2 regions of the Anoxybacillus sp. FSL W8-1294 genome follow, and region 1 is predicted to be linked to the other one. Evidence: a T-box and tRNA genes for the amino acid it is inferred to sense, from the RefSeq annotation. Region 1 holds a T-box; the other holds one or more tRNA genes.
The links. A T-box is a leader RNA that pairs with one kind of tRNA and senses whether it is charged. The one in region 1 lies ahead of pheS (phenylalanine--tRNA ligase subunit alpha), so its partner is inferred to be a tRNA-Phe.

Region 1 (9,498 bases):
TGTTTTTCACATCGGAGTGTTGATGGGGAAGAAGGATATCCTGGGAACGTCGATGTGCAAGTCACATATACATTAAACAATGAAAACGAACTAATTATTTCTTATCAAGCCATTTCTGATGAAGATACGCCGTTTACATTAACGAATCATACGTACTTTAATTTGAGCGGTAACGTAAAAAAAGATATTTTGCAACACGAACTAAAAATGAAAAGTGACCGTTTTTTACCGTTAGATCATGAATTTATCCCGACTGGGGAAATAAAAGATGTGACAGGTACACCTTTTGATTTACGTCAAGGGAAAAAGTTGAGAGAAGTCATTGAGTCAACTGATCCGCAAATTCGTTTAGTCGGACAAGGATATGACCATCCATTTATTTTAAATACTCATCATGATGAAGAAATTGTCTTATTTGACCGTGAAAGTGGGCGAACATTAGTTGTTGAAACGGATGAAGTTGGTGTCGTCGTATATACTGGGAACCAAATCCCTCATGGTGAAAAAATGAATGGTCTACAATCTCGAAAGTATTTAGGCATTTGTTTAGAGACACAAGCGTTGCCAGATGCGGTTCATCATCCTCATTTTCCGTCTTGTATATTGCAGGCAGGACAATTGTATTCATCGACAACAAAATATACGTTTCGTGTGTCCTATTAACATCATGGAACGTTTTATTTTACGATAAAAATAGCCTTCAATGCGAAGGCTATTTTTTTACTGCTTTTTCTAATGTTTCAAGCATCGATTGTTTTTGTTCTTCTGTCGCGTGATTCCATAGTGCTTCGAATAAGACACCAAGACCAGGTAAATATTTTTCTTCACCTTGTTGAATCGCATCAACGATCGTATGTTGAAGCTGGTCTTTTGAGCTGTTTGCAACGTTTGCCATGACGGCACCACGTAAGTTAAAGTCCATTTGACTCACTCCATTCTTTATGTATTGCGTAAGTAGTTTTTGCTATAATGATAACTACTATTCATAAAAGTCCTGCGGTAATATGTCAAGGTGAAAAATCATCGAAATTGGAAATTCGATTGTCCGATGACCCGAAAAAAGGCAATACTTAAGAAGCCCAGTCTTGTCTTATGTCATTAACTGGGTTTTAATGCAAAATCAGTTAGATCGATACCCCTATCGATCTTCCCCCTTTCTTGGCGTGTAGATTTGACCGTTGCGTAGCAGCGCATCGATCACACGCACGAGTTTTCGAGCGGTGAGGACGAGGGCTCGTTTGTGTTGGTGCTTTGGTACTTCCTCATACTTCTTCCGGTAATAGGTGCGAAACGACGCATCATGCCGTTGTACCGAGTTGGCAGCCTCCACTAGGTAGTAACGGAGATAGCGATTGCCGGAACGAATGAGGGAAGTCTCCTCGGCTTGGAACCGACCGGACTGGTGCTTAGACCAAGTCAAACCTGCATACTTTGCTAAGGCGGCTTGGTTGTCAAAGCGCTCGATTTGTCCAATTTCGGCTAAGATGCCAGCGGCGTAGACCGGACCAATGCCGGGAATCGTTTGTAACGTATTTGGGATGCCTTCCAAATGGCGAGTAATCGCTTTATCTAGCTCTTTAATTTGCGCTTGAAGGCTACGGATGGATTGAATTGATAGCCCTAAAAGCAAGTCGATGGAATCCTCGACACATTTGGAAAGCCGATACGACGAACGAGCCGCCTTTTGAATGGACTTGGCGATGCATTCCGGATCGGCAAAGCGATTGCGTCCTTTTTGGCGCAAGAAGTCAGCGAGCTGTTGCACGTCCATCTGACTGATTTCGTCTAAGCTAAACGACTCGAGAAGAAGCTCTAAGATGGCATGTCCGAACACGGAGCTGTCCACCTCTTGGGTAAAGGAACTGCACTTGTAAAACAAGTGTTGGAGGAAGTACTGCTTTTCCCGAGTCAGCTGATGGACGAGATGATAGCGCATGCGCGTGAGCCGTTGAAGGGCGATAAACTGTTCTTGCATGACAGCTGTCACTTTCAAACGGCCAAAGCGAAGCCGATCGGCGATGATCCACGCATCGATGCCGTCCGTTTTATCCAAGTCAGTGTACGCTTCTTTAAATTTGCGAATGAGCTTTGGATTGATGGTAAACACCTTGACATTCCAAGACTTCAGCTCCTCCTGTTGGTGGAAAAACATCGCTGGATGCCAGCTGTAGACCGAAGTGGCTTCCATCCCGATGAGAATTTCGGATGGTTGGCGCTTGTTGGCCCACAGGAGGATTTGATCGCGAAGGAAGGTCGCGCCAAGGAGATGATTGTCCACCTTGAATTGGGCGCACGTGTTTCCTTCTTGATCCATGATACACGTGTATAAGTCCGTTGAGCTCACGTCAATCCCGACGTAGAGTTTCATGAGATCACCTCCAATCGTAGTAGGATCGTGGGGTTGGGACTCTTCGGGATGCCCCCGGACCGCGCCTGTTGACCAGTCACCCTCGCATATGAGAACTCACGTTGGGCCATGGGCTGCCTGGAAGCTGCTCCTTCCAGCATGGGAAACCAACGGGAACAGCCTGCGGGTTAGAAGTCCGAACAGGAGCCGGGGAGACAGACTTTCTAAGTAGTCAAAGCTACAGGAGAGAGAAGAGTGTCCCCGATGATCCTAAGACCATTATCCAAGAACATCGCGAAAAGTCCAACCCCGATGTAGTGCCATCCACGGGGGAGGGGCGCGCCCCTCCCCCGTGGGCAAATCACTTACACATATGCGATTGTCAAGGAGCATATCCAACTGGAAATTCGATTTAAAAATCTTTCTAAACATACTATACGAGGAGAGAGGGAAATGGAAAAAGCAACATTTGCGGGCGGATGTTTTTGGTGCATGGTCACTCCGTTTGAAGAACTTGACGGCATTTATGGCATTGTTTCCGGATACACAGGCGGTCATGTGGAACATCCGACGTATGAACAAGTGAAAACAGGAACGACAGGACATTATGAAGCGGTACAAATTACGTTTGATCCCGATGTATTTCCGTATGAAAAATTGTTAGAGTTGTATTGGTGTCAAATTGATCCAACGGATGACGGTGGACAATTTCATGATCGTGGTCCACAATATCGAACTGCGATTTTTTATCATAATGAGCGACAAAAAACATTAGCGGAGCAATCGAAAAAACAACTAGAAGAAAGCGGTCGTTTTTCCAAGCCGATCGTGACAGAAATTTTACCGGCGACAACGTTTTATCCAGCAGAAGACTATCATCAAAATTACCATAAGAAAAATCCGAAACATTATAAAGAAGACCGAGCGGCATCTGGACGCGATGAATTTATTGCGAAACATTGGGGGAAAAACGAGTGAAACGAATTGAATCGCCAAAAAATGAACGAGTGAAGCAATGGAAAAAGCTTTTAACGAAAAAAGGACGCGACAAAACCGGGCTGTTTCTCATTGAAGGATTTCATTTAGTAGAAGAGGCGGTCAAAAGTGGTGTTCATATCGAAGAACTGATTGTTGCGGAGCATGCGGTCATCCCAGCTAGTTGGAATATTTCTCATATTCCGATGACGATCGTGACCGATGAAGTGATCAAAGCGATTAGCGATACAGAAACACCGCAAGGCATTGCAGCGGTATGTAAACAAATGCATTGGAACGTGGATGATATACAAACGGCATTGTTCATTGACGCCGTACAAGATCCTGGGAATGTAGGGACGATCATTCGCACGGCAGATGCTGCTGGAATAGACGCTGTTGTCGTCGGAGAAGGAAGCGTCGATATATATAACGCAAAAGTGATTCGTGCAACACAAGGTTCGTTGTTTCATTTCCCTGTGATAAAAGGAGATATTGGACAATGGATCGCCCATTTTCAAAACAGGCATATTCCGATTTATGGAACATCGCTTCAAAACGGAGTAGACTATCGATCTGTATCTCCTTCGTCATCGTTTGCATTAATCGTTGGAAACGAAGGAAGCGGTGTGAACGATAAGTGGCTACAGCAAACAACTGCCAACTTATATGTGCCGATTTATGGGAAGGCAGAATCGTTAAACGTAGCCGTTGCAACAGGGATTTTACTTTACCATTTACAGAAAAAATAAACGCAACCTTGCACGTTATTCCCCATTTGCTTATAATAAATGAAGAATTTCATCATACAAAAAACGATGATCGAGAAGAGTAGCTTGCCGATCGCCATTCAGGGAGAAAACGCCATAGACTGCGAGCGTTTTTATGGTGGAAGCAAGTGAATTCACCTCGGGAGTTGGCGCTTGGACCATTTTGCGCATGCAAAATGTAAAGGCGTTCCGGTGTAAACCGTTATCTGAATGAAGTGAGCTATGCGAACGACATAGCTAACAAGGGTGGTACCGCGAGTGCACTCGTCCCTTACTTAAGGGGCGAGTTTTTTATTTTTTATACATAACAAGGAGGGATTTCCATATGAAGGAGCGGTTACAACAGCTTCAACAAGAAGCGCTTGAAAAAATTGAACAAGCAAACGATTTAAAAGCGCTCAATGACGTACGTGTGGCGTATCTTGGAAAAAAAAGCCCCATTACAGAAGTGCTGCGCGGGATGGGGGCATTGTCGCCTGAAGAGCGCCCGCTCATGGGAGCGCTTGTCAACGACGTGCGCGAAGCGATTCAAACAGCACTTGAAGCAAAGCAAGCAACGCTTGAACAAGAAGAAGTAGAGAAAAAATTGGCATCTGAAGCGATTGATGTGACACTTCCGGGTCGCCCGATCAGACGCGGCAATCATCATCCGCTCACGCTCGTTATTGAAGAAATTGAAGATTTGTTTATCGGCATGGGATATACGATTGCTGAAGGTCCAGAAGTAGAGCAAGATTACTACAACTTTGAAGCGCTCAATTTGCCAAAAGGTCATCCGGCGCGCGATATGCAAGATTCATTTTATATTACAGAGGAAATTTTATTACGTACACATACGTCTCCGGTGCAAGCGCGCACAATGGAAAAACATCAAGGGCGCGGTCCGGTAAAAATCATTTGTCCGGGAAAAGTGTACCGCCGTGACAACGACGATGCAACGCATTCCCATCAATTTACGCAAATTGAAGGGCTCGTGGTGGACGAAAACATTCGCATGAGCGACTTAAAAGGAACGTTGCGTGAATTTGCCCGCAAAATGTTTGGCGAAGATCGCGACATTCGCTTCCGACCAAGCTTCTTCCCATTTACCGAACCGTCTGTTGAAGTCGACGTATCATGTTTTAATTGCGGCGGGCACGGCTGTAACGTATGTAAAGGAACAGGTTGGATTGAAATTTTAGGGGCAGGGATGGTCCATCCGAACGTACTTGAAATGGCAGGATTTGATTCGAAAAAATATACAGGCTTTGCGTTTGGTATGGGTCCAGAGCGTATCGCAATGCTCAAATATGGCATTGATGATATTCGCCATTTTTACCAAAACGATCTTCGTTTCTTGCAACAATTTCGTCGGGTGTAAAAGGAGGGGTTGGCGATGTTCGTTTCATATAAATGGCTACAGGAATATGTGGATTTAACAGGCATTACGGCAAAACAATTAGCCGACCGCATTACGAAAGCAGGGATTGAAGTAGAAAGCGTTGAGGTGCGCAATAAAGGAATACAAGGTGTTGTCATCGGACATGTAATTGAGCGCGAACAACATCCGAACGCTGATAAATTAAGCAAATGTTTAGTCGATATCGGGGAAGGGGAGCCAGTGCAAATTATTTGCGGGGCACCGAACGTCGCAAAAGGACAAAAGGTTGCCGTTGCTAAAGTTGGTGCCGTATTGCCTGGCAACTTTAAAATTAAACGCGCAAAACTGCGCGGTGAAGAATCGAACGGCATGATTTGTTCGTTGCAAGAGCTTGGCGTGGAGTCAAAATTAGTGCCGAAAGAATACGCCGACGGCATTTTCGTTTTCCCAAGCGATGCACCGGTCGGAGCGGATGCGCTACAACTCCTTTACTTGGATGACGAAGTGTTAGAACTTAGTTTAACACCAAACCGTGCCGATTGTTTAAGCATGATTGGCGTCGCTTATGAAGTGGCAGCGATTTTAGGAAGAAGCGTGAAGCTTCCGACCATCGAACTTCACGAAAACAATGAAAATGTTCATGATTATATTTCTGTTCGCGTCGATGCACAAGAAGATAATCCTTTATATGCAGGGCGCATCGTGAAAAACGTAAAAATTGGCCCATCGCCGCTTTGGATGCAAGCGCGTTTAATGGCGGCTGGCATTCGACCGCACAACAATGTCGTCGATATTACGAACTACATTTTACTTGAATACGGTCAGCCGCTTCATGCGTTTGACTACGATCGCCTCGGCTCAAACGAAATTGTCGTTCGCCGTGCAAAAGCCGGTGAAACAATCGTGACGCTTGATGATGTAGAGCGCACGTTGACAGAAGATCATCTTGTCATTACGAACGGGAAAGAGCCTGTCGCTTTAGCTGGTGTGATGGGCGGTGCCAATTCGGAAGTATGTGATGAAACAGTAAACGTATTTATTGAAGCAGCATATTTTAACGGAGCGACGATTCGCCAAGCGGTCAAAGATCATGGATTGCGCAGTGAGTCGAGCACACGGTTTGAAAAAGGCATTGATCCTGCGCGCACGAAAGAAGCGCTTGATCGTGCAGCGGCGTTGATGGCGGAATATGCTGGCGGAGAAGTCGTTGGCGGCGTTGTGGAAGTCAACACACTGACAAAAAAAGAAGTCGTCGTTACGATTACGTTAGATCGTATCAATCGCGTGCTTGGCACAACAATTACGAAAGAAGAAGTCGCAGGCATTTTAACGAACTTGCAATTTACATTTACGGAACATGACGGCACGTTTATGATTACTATTCCGTCACGTCGTGCAGATATTACAATTGAAGAAGACATCATCGAAGAAGTAGCGCGTTTATACGGATACGACCATTTGCCAGCGACATTGCCGATCGGGGAAGCAAAGCCAGGGAAACTCACACCATATCAAGCAAAGCGTCGCCACGTGCGCCGTTATTTAGAAGATGCGGGATTATTCCAAGCGATTACGTACTCGCTCACAAACGAAGCAAAAGCGACGATGTTTGCGCTTGAAACGGCGCAACCGATCCGTCTTGCTCTTCCGATGAGCGAAGAGCGCAGCGTCTTGCGCCAAAGCTTAGTGCCGCACTTATTGGAAGCAGCAAGCTATAACCGCGCCCGCCAAGTCGAAAACGTAGCATTATACGAAATCGGCTCGGTATACTTAGCTAACGGTGAACATGAACTGCCGAGCGAAAAAGAGCGTCTCGCAGGCGTTTTGACAGGTGTATGGCACGCTCATTTATGGCAAGGAGAGAAAAAAGCAGTTGATTTTTATGTTGTCAAAGGCATTGTAGATGGCTTGTTTGCGTTGCTAGGATTAGAGAACCGCATTGCATACAAGCAAGCAAAACGCGAGCACCTTCATCCAGGGCGTACAGCAGAAATTTTATTAGATCATAAGACAATCGGTTTTGTCGGTCAGCTACATCCGAACGTGCAAAAACAATTTGATTTAAAAGAAACATATGTATTTGAGCTAGATCTTGAAGCGTTATTAAAAGAGGAAGTAGATGACATTCGCTATACAGCGATTCCACGCTTCCCATCCATTACGCGGGACATTGCTCTTGTCGTTGACGAGCATATTGTAGCAGGTGACCTCGAGCGAGCAATTATTGAAGCAGGCGGTGAACTGTTGAAAGACGTATCGATTTTCGACGTTTACAAAGGCGATCGCCTTCCAGAAGGCAAAAAATCGATCGCCTTCTCGCTCCGTTACTATGACCCAGAGCGGACATTGACGGACGAAGAAGTCACAAACGTTCACGAACAAGTCATCAAAGCGGTCGAACAACAATTCGGCGCTACATTGCGTGGGTAAAACGAAACCCCCATCTGATGCACGGGCATTGGATGGGGGTTTTTATGTCCTTGTCGGATGGGTGGGGGCGTTTTTTATCTAGTCAGCCAAAATTGGCGTGCACACCGCCAAAAGAAGGCGGGGTTCCAACATAAGTTGGCGGTGAAGAATGGAAAAAAAGTGAAGTATAATCAAACTATTAAAACGAAAGGAAGAATTTTTAAGATGATTCGTCAATTTGTAAACATAGCAGTAGCGGTAATGCTTGTTGGAGGAATTTTATTTGGCATAGGAAAAGATTCATTGGCAACTTCGAATCAAAAAGGGATAAAAGAATCGGGGGCGGTTACTCCTCAATCGATTGCATCAAAGACGAAAACAACCACGATCCAAGTTGGACAAACAGTTCAAACTTTGTATGTGACAGGAACTTTTGAAACTCAGTATAGTGATGTTCATAAAAGGCAACTGTTTTCGGGAGTTAAATCGATTTCCTCAAAAGCATCCGGCAGTGGGACGTGGACACAGACAGGATATAGTGTGGAATTAATTGACAGTGGGCGCACATATGTCATTACTGTGTCAGGAAAATATTCCTATAATGGTGCAACATATACGATTTCAACAAGTATAGAGTTTTATTGCAATGCTAATCGTTCTATTGGGTAGTAAGTGATAGCAAAGCAAAAGACTTGTCACAATCTTCGACAAGTCTTTTTATTTTTCAGGAAGGAATTTTATTGAACTTGTCGAACATTCCCTATTTGTAAATATTTGTGTAAGGTGCGATAGGATGAGTGAAAAAGAAAAAATAGCGAAAAAAATAAAGGAAATCGTGGAACAATTTATGTCGGAACCGCAACTGAAAGCACACATGTTGATGGCAATCGAGCAACATATGAAAGAGAGCGATTTGTTGTTTGGACGGTTGGCTTACTTGCATTATGACTTGTTTTCGACACAAGGAAATCACTCAACATATATCGCAGCGGCTATTGAATTGATCGTGCTTGCTGGCGATTTACTTGATGATGTAGTCGATCAAGATCGTTTCGAGGATACAGCTATTCCTCTTCATATTGCGATCGGGTTCTTGCTGCTTGGCCAGCAAGCGATTGCGAATGTACCGATTCCTAGTAATAAAAAATTAAAGGCACTGTCATATGTTACGTCTTGCTTGTTGCAAAGTGTACACGGACAACAGCTCGATGTGGCGTGTGACGTACAAACAGAAGCAGAATATATAAAAATGGTAGAGAAAAAATCAGGCTCTCTTGTTGCGATGGCTTGTGTAATCGGAGCATTATTAGCAGGAAAAGAGGACATCGCAACGCTTGAAACATATGCTCGCTACATCGGTATTGCAGCACAAATCGACAATGATCTTGATGCGCTATACAACTGGGATAAAAAAGCTGATATTCAAGCAAAGAAAAAGTCGCTTCCGATTTTGTATATGCTAGAAAGCAAGAACGATAACTTATGGAAGCAGTATTTCAACAACGATATAGACTACGATAGGATGTATGTCCAAAAAGAAAAAGCGCTTCAGCAAATGGAACAGGAAGGAGCGTTTTACTATGCAAAAGTGATGAGCCAGATTTACAAGGAAAAGGCTTTGCAAGAAATCGAAAAAC
Region 2 (9,498 bases), 200 kb from region 1:
TTGTTTCCACACATCTGGTTGAAGAAGTTCTAAACTATGATGAAAATAACGTTCGATACTATCAATGACCGCAACATACCCATCATATTCATAATCACATACTGTTAATCCATTTGTTTGATCATTGACAACATCAACAATACTTTGATAATGATTTCTTTGTTGGTTAGCGATCAAATCGAGTAACAACGATGTTTCTAAAATAAACATGTCGAGGGATTGACCATGATGACATATACGAGTAATATCGCACTCGTTCATGATGTGGCGTCGCAGCACTTCTTCATAATCGATGTTACATACTGTATAACTATTGCAAATGAGAGCGTACTTTTGTGTACTTCGCAAAAAATAATCGATATGTTGCTGGAAATGTTGAAATGATCCAATATGAGAAATCGGGAGATCTGTTGAAGGAAAAAAGAATAAGCCATCGCGTTTTCGATTCAAATCCCAATTTTTACCCGAACCTAAATGATCCATTAACGAACGATATTGATATTTTGGGAAAATAGCGACACTTTCAATCCCTGAATTAACCATATTTGATAAAACAAAATCGATTAATCGATAGCGCCCAGCGAACGGAACAGCGGCAATAGAACGTTGAAGCGTCAAATCATTCATTTCACGCTTATATGTCGTTGCATCAATAACCCCGAGCATTAATTTTCCCACGCTTTCTCATCCTCTCTCTCTGAAAAATGTCCCAAAAGCTCCTCTGTCACAAGAATAACTTCCCCGTCAAATTGATCGGCACAAATGAACGTTCCATCGGGAATTTCCATGTTTGGTGGAACAATCGCTTTTTCAATATATACATTTTTACCAATTACAGCATTAGGCATAACAACGCAATCTTTTACTGTTGCACCTTGTGCAACATACACCCCTTGAAACAAAACAGAATGCTCCACATTCCCCTCAACAATGCATCCTTCATTCACTAAAGACTCTTTCACATGCGCATACGGAGCAATATATTGTGGCGGTTCATTCGGATTCACTGAATAAATACGCCACGTATGATCAAATAAATTTAACGCTGGGGTATCTTCTAGTAAGTCCATATTTGCTTCCCATAAACTTTTTACCGTTCCGACATCTTTCCAATATCCTTTAAATGGATAAGCAACGAGTCGCTTTTTTTCATCAATTAACAAAGGAATAATATCTTTGCCAAAATCATGACTTGAGCGATCATTTCGATTATCCATTTCCAAATATTCTTTCAAAATCGACCATTTAAAAATGTAAATGCCCATCGAAGCTAAATTATTTTTCGGATGTGCTGGCTTTTCTTCAAATTCGACAATTTCCATCTCTTCATTTGTATTCATAATTCCAAAACGGCTCGCTTCTTCCCACGGTACTTCAATAACAGAAATCGTCACATCTGCCTTCTTTTCAATATGATATTGCAACATATCTGCATAATTCATTTTGTAAATATGATCGCCAGAAAGAATGAGCACATACTCCGGATCATACTGCTTTAAATAGTTTAAGTTTTGATAAATCGCATTTGCTGTCCCTTTATACCATCTCATTTCCGACGATTCAGCATATGGGGGGAGAACCGTTACCCCTCCGTTTTTCCGATCCAAGTCCCATGCACTTCCAATCCCAATATACGTATTTAGCTCCAACGGCTGATATTGAGTGAGTACCCCAACTGTATCAATACCAGAATTGGCACAATTGCTTAGTGTAAAATCAATAATACGATACTTTCCTCCAAACGGAACAGCCGGTTTAGCTACATTTTTTGTTAATGAGCTTAATCTACTCCCTTGCCCCCCCGCGAGTAGCATAGCGACGCACTTTTTTCGTACCATGGTTTCCCTTCCCTTCTCTTTTTCTTGTAGGTCGTAAAATAGTGATAGCATACGGCGGAATCGTCATTCGAATGTGGTACGGCTTTCCGTGATATGATTCTTCACATGCCTTAAGTGGCTTTTTGTTTATATGTCCCGCACCACCGTACATCACATCATCGCTGTTGAATACTTCTCGATATGATGTCAGAAATGGCACACCAATTTTGTAATTGTCATATACAACATTTGTAAAGTTACAAACAACAATTAGCGTATCTTCCTCTTTTTTTCCGCGCCGAATAAAAGAAAAAATACTTTGTTCAGCGTTGTTCACATCAATCCATTCAAACCCATTTGGATCATGATCATATTCGTATAGTGCTTTTTGTTTTTTATAAAAATACGTGAGGGATTTCACGTAATCATCCATTTTTCGATGCATATCAAAATCAAATAGCACCCAGTCGAGTTGTTCTAAATCTTTCCACTCATCAAACTGTCCGAACTCTCCACCCATAAATAATAGTTTTTTTCCTGGATGAGTTATAAAATAGCCGTAAAGCAAGCGAAGTTGGGCGAATTTATCCCAATAATCGCCGGGCATCTTATTCAACAACGATTTTTTTCCGTGTACCACTTCGTCATGAGATAAAGGTAAAATAAAGTTTTCCGTATAAGCATAAAGTAGAGAAAATGTCATTTTGTGATGCATATGTTTTCGTTCACTCATGCCCGTTTCCATATAAGTTAGTACATCATTCATCCAGCCCATATTCCATTTGTAGTTAAATCCTAATCCACCGTCGTACGTCGGTGCTGTTACTTTCGGCCAATCAGTTGAATCCTCTGCAATCATTAATACGTTTGGATCAAAAGCAAAGACAACTTCGTTTAACTTTTTTAAAAATGAAATGGCATATGGATTTGGATGTAATACGTCACTATTTGGCCAATAAAGCATATTCGCCACCGCATCTACACGAAAACCGTCAATATGATAGTATTGTAACCAAAACAAAGCATTCGAAATTAAAAAGCTGTGCACTTCCGGCTTCCCTAAATCGAAATTAGCTGTTCCCCAAACAATATTTTCCCGATCTTGCATATTCACATATTCATACGTTGGTTCGCCATCAAACATATATAGCCCATGCGCATCTTTACAAAAATGTCCCGGAACCCAATCTAAAATAACACCGATTCCTTCTTGATGACAGCGATCGATAAAATACATAAGATCGTGGGGCGTCCCATAGCGACTCGTTGCAGCATAGTAACCCGTTCCTTGATATCCCCATGAACGATCAAGCGGATGCTCAACAAGCGGTAACAGTTCAATATGAGTAAATCCATGCTCAACAACATAAGGAATTAACTCATCTGCCATCTCCGCATATGTGTAACATTGCCCATCTTCTTTCTTTTTCCACGTTCCGAAATGAACTTCATAAATAAACATCGGTTGCTTATAAATAGGCTTTCGCTTCTTTTTTCTTTGCCACGCTTGATCGTTCCATTTGTATCCATTCAACTGATATACAATAGAGGCTGTATGGGGGCGTTCTTCAGCATAAAAAGCATATGGATCTGCTTTAAGAAGAGTACGTCCATCTTTTGTTATAATTTCGTATTTATATAAATATCCTTCTAAATTTTCTGGAACAACAATCATCCATACTCCTTGATCGTTTATTTTTGTTAATTCATATTCCTCTCCGTTCCAATCGTTAAATGTCCCAACAAGCCGAACTTTTTTGGCATGTGGGGCCCATACACAAAAACGCGTTTCCGTTCTCCCGTCTCGTTTCACAAGATGTGCACCGAATAAATGATAGCTTTCATAAAACGTTCCTTCGTGAAATAAATGCAACTGCAAATCGGTTGGACTCATCGTTAACAAATGTTCATCCTTCCTTTCCTAAAGGAATACAAAATCACTCCGTACTGATATATTACACTACGCCATGTAAAATTCCTGTAAGAAAATTAAGATATTTTTCGACAATGTTCAACAAATCACATGCTAAATGTGGCGAAATGAAAAATCAATACGAACGTCCATAAAATTGTCGTTTGATTATCAAATGATAATTATATAGAATATTTTATAGTAATTGTTTTTTATATTTTTTTATATTTATTATAAATAATGAGGGGGCGTTTATATGTACGATTTTCATCATTTACCGCATGTAAAAGTGCAGACAACATCAAAAAAAGCACTTTGGACGACATTATTATTAACCGCTTTTTTCACGATTGTGGAAGTCATAGGGGGCATTTTATCAAATTCCCTTGCTTTATTGTCAGACTCAGCACACATGGCGTCCGATGTGATTGCATTAGGGTTAAGTATGATTGCTCTTTATTTAGCTTCTCGTCCGCCAAATAAAAAATTTACATTTGGTTATTTACGATTTGAAATTATCGCCTCATTTTTGAATGGGCTTGCACTTGTCGTTATTGCGGTGGGGATTTTTATCGAAGGAATCCGTCGTTTCATTCATCCCGAAACCATTCAATTTTCCTTCATGTTAACGATCGCAACAATCGGATTTATCGTTAATCTTGTGTTAACAATCGTTTTAAGCCGGAGCATGAAAGAAGAAGAAAATTTAAATGTAAAAAGCGCTTTATGGCACTTTATTGGTGATTTACTAAGTTCCATCGGTGTTATCATTTCAGCTATTTTAATTTACTTTACAGGTCTATATGTATTTGATCCCCTCATCAGCGTCGTTATCGGTACCATTATCTTCGTAGGTGGGGCAAAAATTGTTCGAGAGTCGTATTTTATTTTAATGGACGCAGTCCCGGACGAATTTGATATCGAACGCATTCGCGCGGATATTTTATCTGTTGAAGGAGTCGAAGATGTACATGAATTGCATATTTGGTCTATTTCCACCGATCATTATTCTTTAACTGCACACGTTCTCATTCATGAACGCATCCAGCCATTTTGCGTCATTTTGGCGATCAATGAAATGTTAAAGGAACGATACAATCTTTCCCACGTCACCGTTCAAGTTGAGCACCCATCGATTCATCAACATGGCGAGTATGGCAAGAAATTTTTAGAGAGGAAAAATAAAATGGATATGAGTGGAGAAGACGTTGCTCATGTTGAGTAGCGTTTTTTTCTTTTTTTATGTTCTAATAACTTTATAGATGAATACAATATATGAGTTCGTTAAAATGAGGCTTTTCATCACTTATACAGGGGGAATGGAATATGAGGAGAGCAATGATTGCAATTTCTTTAAGCGTTCTATTAATGGCATTAGTGATTAGTTCTTTTTCTTACTGAATATCAAACCAGATACTTCTCACATTACCAAGGCTCAAAAGCTGGCTGAATATTCAAAACCAGCTGTTGTCAGAATTGTGGACTACGCCATCGTCAAGTGGGACTTCGTAGATGATAATCCAGCTGTCTCAAACTACTTGCAACAAATGAATAATCAAACCATTATAGGTGGATCCGGCTCTGGTGCGATTATTAGTTCAAATGGTTATATCGTGACGAACGCTCACGTTGTCGAATTTTCTAAAATGGATGATGAACAAATCGCGTACGCCGCTTTTAAACAAATGGTTCAAGGAATTGCCGATTATTTTCAAGTAGACGTGAACGCAGCATACGATTATATGATTGATTATACGCAATATGTAGACATCAAAAGAGGATTGAAAGTAATACTACCTGGTGGAGATGTACTCGATGGAGAAATTAAAAGCTATGGCGCACCGATTAACGAAGGAAAAGATGTTGCTGTATTAAAAATAGAAAGGAAAAATTTTCCTACATTAAAACTAGGAAATTCTGATGACGTACAAAATCAAGACAACATTTGGGTGATCGGTTATCCTGCTGCTGCTGATTCCGATTTATTATCTCCTGATTCCTCACTCGTTTCCTCAATGAACACTGGTCATATCTCTGCCGCTTCTAAAAAAACTGAACAAGGGAGCCCTGTCATTCAAATTGACGCTGCAGCTACACACGGAAATAGCGGAGGGCCAGTCATTAAGGCTCTATAATATTTGGTGTTGGTGAGTAAAAACCAGCACCAAATATTATGGAGCCAAATAATTCAAAAGGGACATCTCTTCTTAAGAGATGTCCCTTTTTCTAGTGACCCGTACGGGATTCGAACCCGTGTTACCGCCGTGAAAGGGCGGTGTCTTAACCACTTGACCAACGGGCCATATGTGGCAATGGCGGAGAAGGCGGGATTTGAACCCGCGCGCCGCAAAACGCGACCTAACGGTTTAGCAAACCGTCCCCTTCAGCCACTTGGGTACTTCTCCAAATGGCTCCGCAGGTAGGATTCGAACCTACGACCGCTCGGTTAACAGCCGAGTGCTCTACCACTGAGCTACTGCGGAACGAAAATAAAGATTATAATGGGCCTAAGTGGACTTGAACCACCGACCTCACGCTTATCAGGCGTGCGCTCTAACCAGCTGAGCTATAGGCCCATGTAAGCGGGTGATGGGAATCGAACCCACGACATCAGCTTGGAAGGCTGAGGTTTTACCACTAAACTACACCCGCACGTCGAATTTTATAATAAGCAACACTCATCACGCTCAGTCATGCCTCTTCCTCTACTAGCATATTCAAAGATGATGGATGCGTCGAGGCAACTCGTGGTTTACTCGACGAAGCGTCGCTCGTGGCTGAGGTTTTACCACTAAACTACACCCGCATATTTGAATTTGCAAATGTTATGGGGCGACTAGTGGGAATCGAACCCACGAATGCCAGAGCCACAATCTGGTGCGTTAACCACTTCGCCATAGCCGCCACAATGATGCCGGCTGCAGGACTTGAACCCGCAACCTACTGATTACAAGTCAGTTGCTCTACCAATTGAGCTAAGCCGGCATAATATAAAGCGATATGAAACTGTATATGGCGGAGGAGGAGGGATTCGAACCCCCGCGCGCCTTTCGACGCCTCTCGGTTTTCAAGACCGACCCCTTCAGCCAGACTTGGGTACTCCTCCGTATAATATAACATGGTGGACCTTGTAGGACTCGAACCTACGACCGGACGGTTATGAGCCGTCTGCTCTAACCAGCTGAGCTAAAGGTCCTAAGCTAGTAGCGGCGGAGGGAATCGAACCCCCGACCTTACGGGTATGAACCGTACGCTCTAGCCAGCTGAGCTACGCCGCCATTATAAATATATGGTGGAGCCTATCGGGATCGAACCGATGACCTCCTGCGTGCAAAGCAGGCGCTCTCCCAGCTGAGCTAAGGCCCCTTGAAAATGGTCGGGAAGACAGGATTCGAACCTGCGACCCCATGGTCCCAAACCATGTGCTCTACCAAGCTGAGCTACTTCCCGTCCTCATAATGATATAAACATGGCGCGCCCGAGAGGATTCGAACCCCTAACCTTCTGATCCGTAGTCAGATGCTCTATCCAATTGAGCTACGGGCGCATATAAAGTGCCGAGGGCCGGACTCGAACCGGCACGGTAGTCACCTACCGCAGGATTTTAAGTCCTGTGCGTCTGCCAATTCCGCCACCCCGGCATGGCATATTGGAGCGGAAGACGGGACTCGAACCCGCGACCCCCACCTTGGCAAGGTGGTGTTCTACCACTGAACTACTTCCGCATTATGCGGGTGGAGGGACTTGAACCCCCACGCCAGAGGCGCCAGATCCTAAGTCTGGTGCGTCTGCCAATTCCGCCACACCCGCATCATGGTGAGCCATGGAGGACTCGAACCTCCGACCCTCTGATTAAAAGTCAGATGCTCTACCTGCTGAGCTAATGGCTCAAAAACAATCTGGTGCCGGCTGCAGGACTTGAACCCGCAACCTACTGATTACAAGTCAGTTGCTCTACCAATTGAGCTAAGCCGGCATATTATATATATATTTAAATGAAGCCGACATTATTCAAAATGGTGGCTCGGGACGGAATCGAACCGCCGACACAAGGATTTTCAGTCCTTTGCTCTACCGACTGAGCTACCGAGCCATACATGGCGGTCCCGACGGGACTCGAACCCGCGATCTCCTGCGTGACAGGCAGGCATGTTAACCACTACACTACGGGACCAATTTGGTTGCGGGGGCAGGATTTGAACCTGCGACCTTCGGGTTATGAGCCCGACGAGCTACCTGGCTGCTCCACCCCGCGATGATTGTTCATACATGGTGGAGGATGACGGGATCGAACCGCCGACCCCTTGCTTGTAAGGCAAGTGCTCTCCCAGCTGAGCTAATCCTCCATAAAAGATAAAAGATGACCCGTACGGGATTCGAACCCGTGTTACCGCCGTGAAAGGGCGGTGTCTTAACCACTTGACCAACGGGCCATATATTATTTCCAAAGTGGCTGGCGGAGAGCAAGGGATTCGAACCCTTGAGACGCTCATCGCGTCTACACGATTTCCAATCGTGCTCCTTCGACCACTCGGACAGCTCTCCGTAAATGGCTCCGCAGGTAGGATTCGAACCTACGACCGCTCGGTTAACAGCCGAGTGCTCTACCACTGAGCTACTGCGGAATAACATATTGTTTTGCCCGGCAACGTCCTACTCTCGCAGGCGGTGTCCCGCCAACTACCATCGGCGCTGGAGAGCTTAACTTCCGTGTTCGGGATGGGAACGGGTGTGACCTCTCCGCCATCGTCACCGAGCAATAATGCTTTAGACAAATGTTATTATAACGGAATATTTTTTGTTGTCAAGCATTTTTTTATTCCTTCAAAACTAGATAACAGAACAGTCGCCTTCGCTTTTCGTGATGTCTAGCTTCGAACTAACATCCTCCTACGCCTTTCGCTTTTTCCGTTCGACGTGCACGCACGTCTTCGTCAAAAGCTCTCGGCTCCGTCGGACGTTTCCTTGGCTTCGCCAAGGACCGTTCTCAGCTTTTCTTGATGTCTAGCTGCGGCTCCTAGCCCCTCGAACCGCTTCAGTCCTGCTGTGGCGGCAACAGCCTCCTCGCAGGCCTTTCGCGTTCTTCGTGGCTGGACAGTCGCCTCCGCTTTTCGTGTGTGTTTAGTTAAGTCCTCGATCGATTAGTATCCGTCAGCTGCACGTGTCGCCACGCTTCCACCTCGGACCTATCTACCTTGTCATCTTCAAGGGATCTTACTCGCTTGACGCGATGGGAAATCTCATCTTGAGGGGGGCTTCACGCTTAGATGCTTTCAGCGCTTATCCCTTCCGCACATAGCTACCCAGCTGTGCCCCTGGCGGGACAACTGGTACACCAGCGGTGCGTCCATCCCGGTCCTCTCGTACTAAGGACAGCTCCTCTCAAATTTCCTACGCCCGCGACGGATAGGGACCGAACTGTCTCACGACGTTCTGAACCCAGCTCGCGTACCGCTTTAATGGGCGAACAGCCCAACCCTTGGGACCGACTACAGCCCCAGGATGCGATGAGCCGACATCGAGGTGCCAAACCTCCCCGTCGATGTGGACTCTTGGGGGAGATAAGCCTGTTATCCCCGGGGTAGCTTTTATCCGTTGAGCGATGGCCCTTCCATTCGGAACCACCGGATCACTAAGCCCGACTTTCGTCCCTGCTCGACTTGTAGGTCTCGCAGTCAAGCTCCCTTCTGCCTTTACACTCTTCGAATGATTTCCAACCATTCTGAGGGAACCTTTGGGCGCCTCCGTTACGCTTTGGGAGGCGACCGC

Region 2: it encodes a tRNA-Phe, which carries the amino acid that the T-box ahead of pheS (phenylalanine--tRNA ligase subunit alpha) is inferred to sense. The anticodon was not compared.

Annotation. Positions count from the first base shown of each region.
Region 1 is NZ_CP150179.1:724,288-733,785, forward strand. Features, by position in the region: gene NSQ23_RS03860 (aldose epimerase family protein) at 1-663, shown strand, start outside; gene sspI (small acid-soluble spore protein SspI) at 713-922, opposite strand; gene NSQ23_RS03870 (IS110 family transposase) at 1,139-2,368, opposite strand; gene msrA (peptide-methionine (S)-S-oxide reductase MsrA) at 2,801-3,325, shown strand; gene NSQ23_RS03880 (RNA methyltransferase) at 3,322-4,074, shown strand; T-box leader at 4,132-4,367, shown strand; gene pheS (phenylalanine--tRNA ligase subunit alpha) at 4,418-5,452, shown strand; gene pheT (phenylalanine--tRNA ligase subunit beta) at 5,468-7,882, shown strand; gene NSQ23_RS03895 (hypothetical protein) at 7,940-8,530, shown strand; gene NSQ23_RS03900 (polyprenyl synthetase family protein) at 8,655-9,498, shown strand, end outside.
Region 2 is NZ_CP150179.1:527,512-537,009, reverse strand. Features, by position in the region: gene NSQ23_RS02970 (sugar phosphate nucleotidyltransferase) at 1-678, opposite strand, end outside; gene NSQ23_RS02965 (glucose-1-phosphate adenylyltransferase) at 666-1,838, opposite strand; gene glgB (1,4-alpha-glucan branching enzyme) at 1,786-3,711, opposite strand; gene NSQ23_RS02955 (cation diffusion facilitator family transporter) at 3,986-4,954, shown strand; gene NSQ23_RS02950 (serine protease) at 5,208-5,864, shown strand; tRNA gene NSQ23_RS02945 (tRNA-Glu) at 5,960-6,031, opposite strand; tRNA gene NSQ23_RS02940 (tRNA-Ser) at 6,043-6,134, opposite strand; tRNA gene NSQ23_RS02935 (tRNA-Asn) at 6,138-6,212, opposite strand; tRNA gene NSQ23_RS02930 (tRNA-Ile) at 6,232-6,305, opposite strand; tRNA gene NSQ23_RS02925 (tRNA-Gly) at 6,311-6,381, opposite strand; tRNA gene NSQ23_RS02920 (tRNA-His) at 6,558-6,633, opposite strand; tRNA gene NSQ23_RS02915 (tRNA-Thr) at 6,642-6,714, opposite strand; tRNA gene NSQ23_RS02910 (tRNA-Ser) at 6,743-6,835, opposite strand; tRNA gene NSQ23_RS02905 (tRNA-Ile) at 6,849-6,925, opposite strand; tRNA gene NSQ23_RS02900 (tRNA-Met) at 6,934-7,007, opposite strand; tRNA gene NSQ23_RS02895 (tRNA-Ala) at 7,020-7,095, opposite strand; tRNA gene NSQ23_RS02890 (tRNA-Pro) at 7,103-7,179, opposite strand; tRNA gene NSQ23_RS02885 (tRNA-Arg) at 7,200-7,276, opposite strand; tRNA gene NSQ23_RS02880 (tRNA-Leu) at 7,285-7,370, opposite strand; tRNA gene NSQ23_RS02875 (tRNA-Gly) at 7,380-7,454, opposite strand; tRNA gene NSQ23_RS02870 (tRNA-Leu) at 7,459-7,539, opposite strand; tRNA gene NSQ23_RS02865 (tRNA-Lys) at 7,544-7,619, opposite strand; tRNA gene NSQ23_RS02860 (tRNA-Thr) at 7,630-7,705, opposite strand; tRNA gene NSQ23_RS02855 (tRNA-Phe) at 7,747-7,822, opposite strand; tRNA gene NSQ23_RS02850 (tRNA-Asp) at 7,828-7,903, opposite strand; tRNA gene NSQ23_RS02845 (tRNA-Met) at 7,908-7,984, opposite strand; tRNA gene NSQ23_RS02840 (tRNA-Val) at 8,000-8,075, opposite strand; tRNA gene NSQ23_RS02835 (tRNA-Glu) at 8,091-8,162, opposite strand; tRNA gene NSQ23_RS02830 (tRNA-Ser) at 8,184-8,274, opposite strand; tRNA gene NSQ23_RS02825 (tRNA-Asn) at 8,280-8,354, opposite strand; rRNA gene rrf (5S ribosomal RNA) at 8,370-8,486, opposite strand; rRNA gene NSQ23_RS02815 (23S ribosomal RNA) at 8,851-9,498, opposite strand, start outside.